Regions from separate parts of the Streptomyces sp. NPDC003023 genome, predicted to be linked through region 2. Evidence: riboswitches for the same ligand, from Rfam matches in the RefSeq annotation. Region 2 holds a riboswitch; each other region holds the start of a gene.
The links. Region 2 has a riboswitch for cobalamin ahead of ACFYV1_RS11465 (cobalamin biosynthesis protein). Riboswitches for the same ligand answer to the same signal wherever they lie in the genome.
Positions count from the first base shown of each region.

Region 1: another riboswitch for cobalamin. It lies ahead of ACFYV1_RS27025 (ribonucleoside-diphosphate reductase subunit alpha); the one in region 2 lies ahead of ACFYV1_RS11465 (cobalamin biosynthesis protein).
Region 3: another riboswitch for cobalamin. It lies ahead of ACFYV1_RS24720 (energy-coupling factor ABC transporter permease); the one in region 2 lies ahead of ACFYV1_RS11465 (cobalamin biosynthesis protein).

Region 1 is NZ_JBIAPL010000009.1:249,318-252,581, reverse strand. It holds gene ACFYV1_RS27025 (ribonucleoside-diphosphate reductase subunit alpha) at 1-1,667, opposite strand, end outside; cobalamin riboswitch at 1,803-1,937, opposite strand; gene ACFYV1_RS27020 (GNAT family N-acetyltransferase) at 1,981-2,487, opposite strand; gene mctP (monocarboxylate uptake permease MctP) at 2,571-3,264, opposite strand, start outside.
Region 2 is NZ_JBIAPL010000002.1:717,330-720,593, reverse strand. It holds gene ACFYV1_RS11475 (anion permease) at 198-1,430, shown strand; gene ACFYV1_RS11470 (hypothetical protein) at 1,443-1,664, shown strand; cobalamin riboswitch at 1,796-1,933, shown strand; gene ACFYV1_RS11465 (cobalamin biosynthesis protein) at 2,024-2,977, shown strand; gene ACFYV1_RS11460 (cobyric acid synthase) at 2,974-3,264, shown strand, end outside.
Region 3 is NZ_JBIAPL010000008.1:21,522-24,785, forward strand. It holds gene dhaK (dihydroxyacetone kinase subunit DhaK) at 1-287, shown strand, start outside; gene dhaL (dihydroxyacetone kinase subunit DhaL) at 369-1,019, shown strand; gene ACFYV1_RS24715 (PTS-dependent dihydroxyacetone kinase phosphotransferase subunit DhaM) at 1,016-1,426, shown strand; cobalamin riboswitch at 1,524-1,722, shown strand; gene ACFYV1_RS24720 (energy-coupling factor ABC transporter permease) at 1,752-2,441, shown strand; gene ACFYV1_RS24725 (energy-coupling factor ABC transporter substrate-binding protein) at 2,438-2,953, shown strand; gene cbiQ (cobalt ECF transporter T component CbiQ) at 2,960-3,264, shown strand, end outside.

The DNA.
Region 1 (3,264 bases), on a different contig from region 2:
CCTTCGCGTTCGGCCAGGTCGCAGGAGGCCTCGTAGGCGGCCAGCATGATCCGTTCGGCGATCCGCGTCGACAGGGCTTTCGCCTCGGCGGAGTCGAAGGGGAGCCGCAGCTTGAAGAAGACGTCCTGCAGGCCCATCACGCCGAGGCCCACCGGCCGCCACCGGGCGTTGGACCGGCCGGCCTGCTCGGTCGGGTAGAAGTTGATGTCGACGACGCGGTCGAGGAACGTGACGGCCGTGCGGACGGTCGCGTCCAGCCGCTCCCAGTCGATCCTGTCGCCGGCTGCCTCGTCGACGAACGAGCCCAGGTTGACGGAGCCGAGGTTGCACACCGCGGTCTCGCCGTCATCCGTGACCTCGAGGATCTCGGTGCACAGGTTCGACGAGTGGACGACCCGGCCCGGCTCCGCCGTCTGGTTGGCGGTGCGGTTGGAGGCGTCCTTGAAGGTCATCCAGCCGTTTCCGGTCTGGGCGAGCGTGCGCATCATCCGGCCGTAGAGGTCCCTGGCCGGGACGGACCTGAGGGCCAGCCCGGCGGCCTCGGCACGGCGGTAGGCCGTGTCGAACTCCTCGCCCCACAGGTCGACCAGTTCCGGGACGTCGGCCGGCGAGAACAGCGACCAGTCGGCGTCGGCCTCGACGCGGCGCATGAACTCGTCGGGGATCCAGTGCGCCAGATTCAGGTTGTGCGTACGCCGGGCGTCCTCACCGGTGTTGTCGCGCAGCTCCAGGAACTCCTCGACGTCCGCGTGCCACGTCTCCAGGTAGATCGCGGCGGCGCCCTTGCGCCGGCCGCCCTGGTTCACCGCCGCCACGGAGGCGTCGAGGGTCTTCAGGAACGGCACGATGCCGTTGGAGTGCCCGTTCGTGCCGCGGATCAGCGAACCGCGGGAGCGGATGCGGGAGTACGAGAGTCCGATGCCACCGGCGTGCTTGGACAGACGTGCGACCTGGTGATAGCGGTCGTAGATCGAGTCGAGCTCGTCGAGCGGCGAGTCCAGCAGGTAGCAGGACGACATCTGCGGGTGGCGGGTGCCGGAGTTGAACAGCGTGGGGGAGGAGGGCAGATAGTCGAGCCGGCTCATCAGCCCGTACAGCGCGGCGACCTCGTCCAGGGCGCGTACCGAGTCGTCCGCGGCGAGGCCGCAGGCGACGCGCAGCATGAAGTGCTGCGGGGTCTCGATCACCTGGCGGGTGATCGGGTGGCGCAACAGATAGCGGCTGTAGAGCGTGCGCAGCCCGAAATAGCCGAAGCGGTCGTCCGCCGCCCGGTCGATCAGCGCGTCGAGGCGCCGCGCGTGCAGTGCGACGAAGGCCGCCGTGCGGTCGGCGATCAGGCCCTCGTGGTGGCCGACCGCGACGGAGGCAGAGAAGGCCGTCGCGCCCTGCCCGGCGGCCTCGTCGGCGATGTGACGGGTCAGCAGGCGTGCGGCGAGCCGCGAGTAGGAGGGGTCCTCCGAGATCAGGCCTGCCGCGGCGTCGGTGGCGAGGGAGCGAAGCTCGGCGGCGTCGGAGCCGGCGTGCCGGCCGCGCAGCGCCGCGGCGGCGACCCTGCCGGGGTCGGTGTGGGGCAGATCGGCGGTGAGGTCCGTGAGGGTCCGCAGCAGTGCGGTCCCGGGCCCGTTGTTCTCCGTCGCTGCGACCGGATCGGCCGGCGCGATGCTCATATGACGCTCTCCCTCGCTCGGTTCCGGGCGGGCGGAGGGAGGTGAGGGCCGTACGACGTGCTCCAGGGCAGCACGTCGTGCACGGCGTCCACCGGCCCAACCGCGAGGCCCGGACGTCTGGGCATCCGGGTCGGTCGAACCGGATGCACCGTCGGCAGGTCGTCGGACTTGAAACGGGTACGGCGAAGCGCACCGGATCACACCGTTGCGGGACAGTTCCGGATTTGCACCGGATTCCCCTGCGGCGACAGCGAGATGAGCATACATGTGGGGGCGGTTGGCTACGCCACCCCCCACATGTTGTGTCGCGTGGCTATCGGAGCTCGAGCGCGTAGGTCAGCAGCAAGGACAGCTCGGGGAACGGCGACCAGTCCCGCTCCGGCGTGCGCACGAAGCCCAGCCGTTCGTACAAGCGGTGCGCGGCGTGCATTTCGGGGTCGGTCGACAGCACGAGCCGTACGCACCCGGGAACGGCACGCGCCCGGTCGGTGCACAGGCGCACCAGCTGCTCCCCGACACCCCGGCCGCGTGCCTGTGGCGCGACGGCGAGCATCCTGAACTCGGCCTCGCCGGGGCCCGCGATGTCCGCCCACCGTCCGCTCCCGGCGACGAACGTGACGCCGCCGAGGAGGGCTCCGGCGGTGTCGACGGCGACGTACACCTCCGCGCCCTCCGCGCGTCCCGCGACATCGCGCAGAACCGGCAGATAGGGGTCCTCGGCACCAAAGGCGAGCAGCCCGCCGTCGAGGTACGTGCGGGCGGTCAACTCGCCGAGCGCCGTGTGCTCCTCCGGTTCGATTCTTCTGATCACTGTGTCCATGCCCGGCAGTGTGCATCAACGCACGGCAAAGGGCCGTCGCATTTCCTCCCGGAGATGCGACGGCCCCTGCCTCTGCGCGAAGGTCAGTGACCGCCCGGCGCACCCGCCGTGGCCGGCGGGAGCTCGACCTTGACGCCGGGGTCGCCCGCGTCCGCGGTGTAGTCGGACGGGCTGGTCTCGTCGATGCCGTCGGGGGCCTTGGCCGCCCGCAGGACGAACGTGAGGACCACGGTGACGACGACGTTCAGTACGAACGCGGTGAGACCGATGTAGCCGATCTCGCCGATGCCCGGGATCTCCGCGGACGAGCCGCCGAAGTGCTTCTGCGTCGGGCTGGCGACGCCGTACGCGGCGGCGGTGCCGTAGACCATGCCGACCGCCCAGCCGCCGAGGAGTGCCCAGCGGTGGAACCAGCGGGTGAACAGTCCGCCCACCAGGGCCGGGAAGGTCTGAAGGATCCAGATCCCGCCGAGCAGCTGGAAGTTGATCGCGACGGTCTTGTCCATGGTGAGGACGAAGACCAGGGCGCCGACCTTGACCAGCAGCGAGACCAGCTTGGAGACCTTGGTCTCCTGCGCCGGGGTCGCGTCGGGCTTCAGGAAGTCCTTGTAGATGTTGCGGGTGAACAGGTTCGCCGCGGCGATCGACATGATGGCGGCCGGGACCAGCGCGCCGATGCCGATGGCGGCGAAGGCGACACCCGCGAACCAGTCGGGGAACATGTTCTCGAACAGCTGCGGGATGGCCAGCTGGCCGTTCTTGACGTTCACCCCGGCC
Region 2 (3,264 bases):
TCAGGCGAGGGCCGGGGCCACAGCGATACGGAGGGTGTTCGAGTGGCTGCGGGGAGCGCCGCGGAGGGCTCGAACCGGACAAGCGGAATCCGCCGACTCCACTTGGAGTCACCACAGCGCCCGACCCAGTTCACCTTCCGTTCATCCAGGTTGCCTACGGTCCTCGCGTCAATGACGTCAAACGATTGCCTGGGTAAATGGAACACATCACACTGCTGCTCGCGATCGTGATCGTGACAGCTCTCGTGTTCGATTTCACGAACGGTTTCCACGACACCGCCAACGCGATGGCGACGACCATCTCGACCGGCGCCCTGAAGCCCAAGACCGCGGTGGCCATGTCCGCCGTTCTGAACCTCGTCGGCGCGTTCCTCTCCGTGGAGGTCGCCAAGACGATCTCCAGTGGACTGGTCGACGAATCAGGCATCACCCCTGAAGTCATCTTCGCGGCGCTCGTCGGCGCCATCCTGTGGAACCTCCTCACCTGGCTGGTGGGCCTGCCGTCCAGCTCCTCGCACGCCCTCATGGGCGGTCTGATCGGCGCCACGGTCGCCTCGGTCGGCTTCGGCGGGGTCAACGGCGGCGTCGTCGTCACCAAGGTTCTGATCCCGGCCGTCGCCGCGCCGGTCGTGGCGGGCCTCGCCGCCATGCTGGCGGCCCGGCTGACGTACAAGATCGGCAAGAACGCCGACGAGAAGGCCACCGCGAAGGGTTACCGCGCCGGGCAGATCGCCTCCGCGGGCCTCGTCTCCCTGGCACACGGCACCAACGACGCCCAGAAGACCATGGGCATCATCACGCTGGCCCTGGTGGCCGGCAATGTGCTCGCCCCCGGATCCAACCCTCCGATGTGGGTCATCGTCTCGGCCGGTGTCGCGATCGCGCTCGGCACCTACCTCGGCGGCTGGCGGATCATCCGCACCATGGGCAAGGGCCTCACCGACCTCCAGCCGCAGCAGGGCTTCGCCGCCCAGACCAGCGCGGCCAGCGTGATCCTCGCCTCCTCGAACCTCGGCTTCTCCCTGTCGACCACGCACTCCTGCTCCGGCGCCGTCATGGGCGCGGGACTCGGTCGCAAGGGCGGTGTGGTCCGCTGGTCCACCGCCACCCGGATGTTCGTGGCCTGGGGTCTGACCCTGCCGGCCGCCGGTCTCGTCGCGGCGGGCTCCGAGTTCGTCACCAAGCAGGGTGACTGGGGTGTCGCGGCCGTCGCCGTCTTCCTCGTCGCCTCGTGCGTCGCGATCTGGTTCATCTCGCGCCGTCAGGTCATCGACCACACCAACGTCAATGACGCCGATGCCCCGGCCGGGGAGCCCGCGGGTGTCGTCACGACCGCCATCGCGGCCGTGACCCCGCCGCCCGCCGGCGACATCAAGACCACTGTCCCGGCCCCGGCCGAGCCCGAGCCGGCCCGTCCGGCCACGGTGTAAGGAAGCAGCAGCATGAAAATCGACTGGGTAGCTCTCGGCTCCGTGTTCGGCGTGAGCCTCGTCGCCACCGTCGCCCTGGTGGGCCTCTTCACCCTGGGCGTCGTGGGCCTGACCAAGCAGGAAGCGGCCGCACGCGCCGGAGGTTCCGGCATCGCGGCCCGCACCGGCGCCTACGCCTGCTTCGCGCTCTGTGCGGCAGCCGTGTCGTACGGGATCTATCTGATCGTCGTCTGACGTTTCGAACCTCGTGAAGGGCCGGGCCGGGACACCCACGGGTGTGCCGGACCCGGCCCTTCGCATGTCCGTCGGTGTGGGGCTCGGCACACTGTCGCACCGCAGGTCAAGGGCGAGTTGACGGGCGTTCGCGGGCGTGGTGGACTGCCGGGGCCATCAACGGCGGCAGAAGAGGAAGTCCGGTGCGAATCCGGCGCGGTCCCGCCACTGTCACCCGGGAGCAAGAGCCACCCGGGGAGCCAGGAACTCTCGCCGCCGTCACGTCGAACCAGGGCGCGGACCCTGAGTGAGGACTCCTGCCATGCCTGGCCGCGGTACAGCCCTGTCCTTCGGACACCACGTCCCGGATCACTGATCCGATGCGTGCCGACCGAATCTTCGTGTACGGCGCCGCGGCCGGCCTCGCCGGCGACCGACTCCTGGGCGATCCCCGCCGGGGACATCCGGTCGCCGTGTTCGGGCGGGCGGCAGGCGCCGTCGAGCGTGTCCTGTGGCGTGACGACCGCGGCCGGGGCGCCCTGCACACAGCGGTGTGCGCGGGCGGCGCCGTCGCCGCGGCGGCCCTGGCCGCCCGTGCCGCTCGCCGCTCCCCCCTCGCCTCGGTCGCGCTGACCGCCGCCGCCACCTGGGCCGTCGTCGGAGGCACGACGCTCGGTCGCGAGGCCACGGCCATCGGCGAGGCGCTGGCCGCCGGGGACGTCGACGCGGCACGGAAGCGCCTGCCGCATCTGTGCGGGCGCGATCCGCAGTCCCTGGACGAGCGGCAGATCGCGCGCGCCGTCGTGGAGTCCGTCGCCGAGAACACCTCCGACGCGGTCGTCGGCGCCCTCGTGTGGGGCGCGGTCGCGGGCGTGCCGGGGCTGGTGGGCTTTCGCGCGGTGAACACCCTGGACGCGATGGTCGGCCACAAGTCGCCCCGCCACCGACGCTACGGCTGGGCCTCGGCGAGGCTGGACGACGTCGCGGGATGGCCCGGTGCGCGGCTGACCGCCGCGCTGGCGGCCGTCTGCGGACCGGACCCGCGCGGCGCGGTGCGCGCCTGGCGGGCCGACGCGGGCAGGCACCCCAGCCCCAACGCGGGCCCCGTCGAGGCGTCCTTCGCGGGCGCGCTCGGCGTACGACTCGGCGGGACCCTCTCGTACGGCGGGCGCGTCGAGCACCGGCCCGTGCTCAACGAGCGGGGACGGGCAGTGGAGTTCGGGGACATCGGGCGGGCGGTACAACTGTCGCGCCGGGTCGGGCTCGTGACCCTGGCGGTCTGTGCGGGCGCCCGGCTCGCCGTGGGAGCAGCGATGGGACGGAGACGGGCATGAGCGGTGGACTGCTGGTCGCGGGGACCACGTCCGACGCGGGCAAGAGCGTCGTCACTGCCGGGATCTGCCGGTGGCTGGTGCGGCAGGGGGTGAAGGTCGCGCCGTTCAAGGGGCAGAACATGTCCCTCAATTCGTTCGTGACGCGCGAGGGCGCGGAGATCGGGCGGGCGCAGGCCATGCAGGCGCAGGCCGCGCGCGTGGAGCCGTCGGCGCTGATGAACCCCGTGCTGCTCAAGCCGGGCAGCGACCGTTCCAGCCAGGTGGTGCTGATGGGCAGGCCGGTCGGT
Region 3 (3,264 bases), on a different contig from region 2:
ACTTCGCCGTCGATGCCGTGCTGGAGGATCTGCGGCCCTCCGGCCCGGTGCTGGCGCTCGTCAACGGCATGGGCGCGACGCCGCTGCTGGAGCTGTACGGGTTCAACGCCGAGGTCCAGCGGGTGCTGGCCGAGCGGGACGTGGCCGTGGCCAGGACCCTTGTCGGCAACTACGTGACCTCGCTCGACATGGCCGGCGCCTCTGTGACGCTGTGCCAGGTCGACGAGGAACTGCTGCGGCTGTGGGACGCGCCTGTGCAGACGCCCGCTCTGCGGTGGGGCCGGTGACGGGCACCACGCCGCGTACCGCTTCCGCTGCCCATCGCTTTCACTTTCGCTCGGACGGATCGACTCACCCAGGGAGTTCTTGTGCTCGACGCCGATTTCTTCCGCCGCTGGCTGGCAGCGGTCGCCGCCGCGGTGGACCGGGAGGCGGACCGACTGACCGAGCTGGACTCGGCGATCGGTGACGCGGACCACGGCAGCAACCTCCGACGTGGCTTCGCTGCCGTCCGCGCCGCTCTGGAGAAGGAGCCGCCGACGACGCCCGGTGCCGTCCTGATGCTGGCGGGACGGCAGCTGGTGTCGACGGTCGGCGGCGCGTCGGGTCCTTTGTACGGGACGCTGCTCCGGCGCACCGGCAAGGCCCTCGGCGAGGACCCGGAGGTGACGCCGACGCAGCTCGCCGAGGCGTTGCGGGCGGGCGTGGCGGCGCTGGCGCAGTTGGGGGGTGCGAAGGCGGGTGACAAGACCATGCTGGACGCACTCGAGCCGGCGGTGGCGGCGCTGGGCGACAGTACGCGGTCGTTCGCCGCGGCCCGCGAGGCGGCGGAGCAGGGGGCCCTGGCCACCGTGCCGATGCAGGCACGCAAGGGCAGGGCCAGCTATCTCGGGGAACGCAGCATCGGTCATCAGGACCCCGGCGCCACGTCGTCGGCCCTTCTGGTGGCCGCCCTCGCCGAGACGTCGGAGACGTCGGAGACGGCAGAGGAGTCGGCGACGGCAGAGGGGTCGGCGTGAGCAGCGGCAAGCAGGTGGGCATCGTGCTGGTCTCGCACAGCAAGGAGGTCGCCGCCTCGGTGGCCGAGCTCGCCAAGGGGCTCTTTGGGGGCGGTGCGACGGCGCCGGTGGCCCCGGCCGGCGGCACACCGGACGGCGGTCTCGGCACCAGCGCGGACCTGATCACCGCGGCGGCGGAGCAGGTCGACGGCGGCGCGGGGGTCGCGGTCCTCGTGGACCTGGGCAGTGCCGTGCTGACGGTCAAGGCGCTGCTCGCCGAGGGCGACGAACTGCCCGAAGGGACCCGGCTGGTGGACGCGCCTTTCGTGGAGGGCGCCGTGGCGGCCTTGGTGACGGCCTCCGCGGGCGGCGATCTGGACGCGGTCGAGGCCGCGGCCTCGGAGGCGTACGACTACCGCAAGCAGTGACGCGAGGGGCGGCCCGCGGCCGGGGGTGTGGCGAACGGCTCACCCGGCAGCGGGCCGGTGCACCCGTGCGCGGCTTGTGATGTCGCTGGTCGGCGCACTACTGTCACGGGGCCTTGGTGTTCGGGAAACCGGTGCGGTACCGGTGCGGCCCTCGCCACTGTGATCGGGAAGTCCGGCTCCACCCCCTCACGGGGAGCCACTGGGACACCTCGCGCCTGCGCGTGGTGCCCGGGAAGGCGGAGTCCGGGCGGCATGACCCGTCAGCCAGGAGACCGGCCAGGGTGCGTTGTCCATCCACGAGGTGCTGGAGAGGGTCTCCCACATCATGCATATAGCCGAGGGGTATCTGCCCCCGCTGCACGCCGCCGCCTGGGGCGTCGCGTCCGCCCCGTTCGTCGTCCACGGCGTGCGCGCCCTGACACGCGAGGTCAGGGCCAATCCCGAATCGACTCTGCTGCTCGGTGCGTCGGGCGCGTTCACGTTCGTCCTGTCCGCGCTGAAGATTCCGTCGGTGACGGGCAGCTGCTCCCACCCGACGGGTACGGGCCTCGGAGCGATCCTGTTCAGGCCGCCGGTGATGGCGGTGCTCGGCACCATCACACTGCTCTTCCAGGCGCTGCTGCTCGCGCACGGCGGACTGACCACGCTCGGTGCCAACGCCTTCTCCATGGCGGTCGTCGGGCCCTGGGCGGGGTACGGGATCTACCGGCTGCTTCGCGGGTTCGGGGTGCCGCTGATGGTGAGCGTGTTCTTCGGCGCGTTCTTCGCCGACCTGTCCACGTACTGCGTCACCAGCGTGCAGCTGGCCCTGGCGTTCCCGGACCCCGGCAGCGGCGTTTCCGGCGCGCTCGCGAAGTTCGGCGGCATCTTCGCCGTCACGCAGCTGCCGCTGGCGGTCAGCGAGGGTCTGCTCACCGTGCTGGTGATGCGACTGCTCAGCCGGTCCAGCAAGGGCGAACTGACCAGGCTGGGTGTGCTGGTGACGGGGACGAAGAAGGAGGCGGCGGTCCGATGAGCCGTAACGCGAGGATCAACACGCTGCTGCTGCTGGCCGTGGCGGCCCTGGCCGTACTGCCGCTCGCTCTCGGGCTCGGGGACCACAAGCAGGAGCCTTTCACGGGGGCCGACGGGGAGGCCGAGGCGGCGATCACCGAGCTGGAGCCGGACTACGAGCCGTGGTTCACCCCCCTGTACGAACCGCCGTCCGGGGAGATCGAGTCGGCGCTCTTCTCGCTGCAGGCGGCACTGGGCGCGGGCGTGCTCGCGTACTACTTCGGGCTGCGCAGGGGCCGGCGGCAGGGTGAGGAGCGGGCCGCCGCCGCTTTCGCCGAAAAGGCCGCGGCGCCGGCGGGCGCGAGCTCCGACGCGGCAGACGCCGACGCCGGCCCGGCAGGCACTTCCGCCGCGGCAGACACCGGCTCCGACCCGGCAGGCACTTCCACCGCGGCAGACACCGGCTCCGACCCGGAGGACGCGGCGTACCCCTCTTCCGGTACCGGCGCCGACGCCGGTACCCGGGCGCCGTAGCCGCCGATGCTGCCCATCGACGTGGCGGCGCACAGCAGTCGCTGGCGCCGCCGCCATCCGTGCGAAAAAGCCGCCCTCGGGTTCGGCCTGACCTTGGCGGCCGTCTGCCTTCCGCCCTGGCCGGGCGCAGTCCTGGTCGCAGCGGCGACGCTCACGGTGCTGCTCGGCCCCGCCGGTGTGGCTCCGCGCCGGCTGTGGCGGGCGTTCCGCGTACCGCTGGGTTTCTGTGTCACCGGTGCCGTACCGCTGCTGTTCGCGGTCGGTGGCCCGGACGGGCCGGTCGCGTTCGCGCCGGACGGGCCGGCGGACGC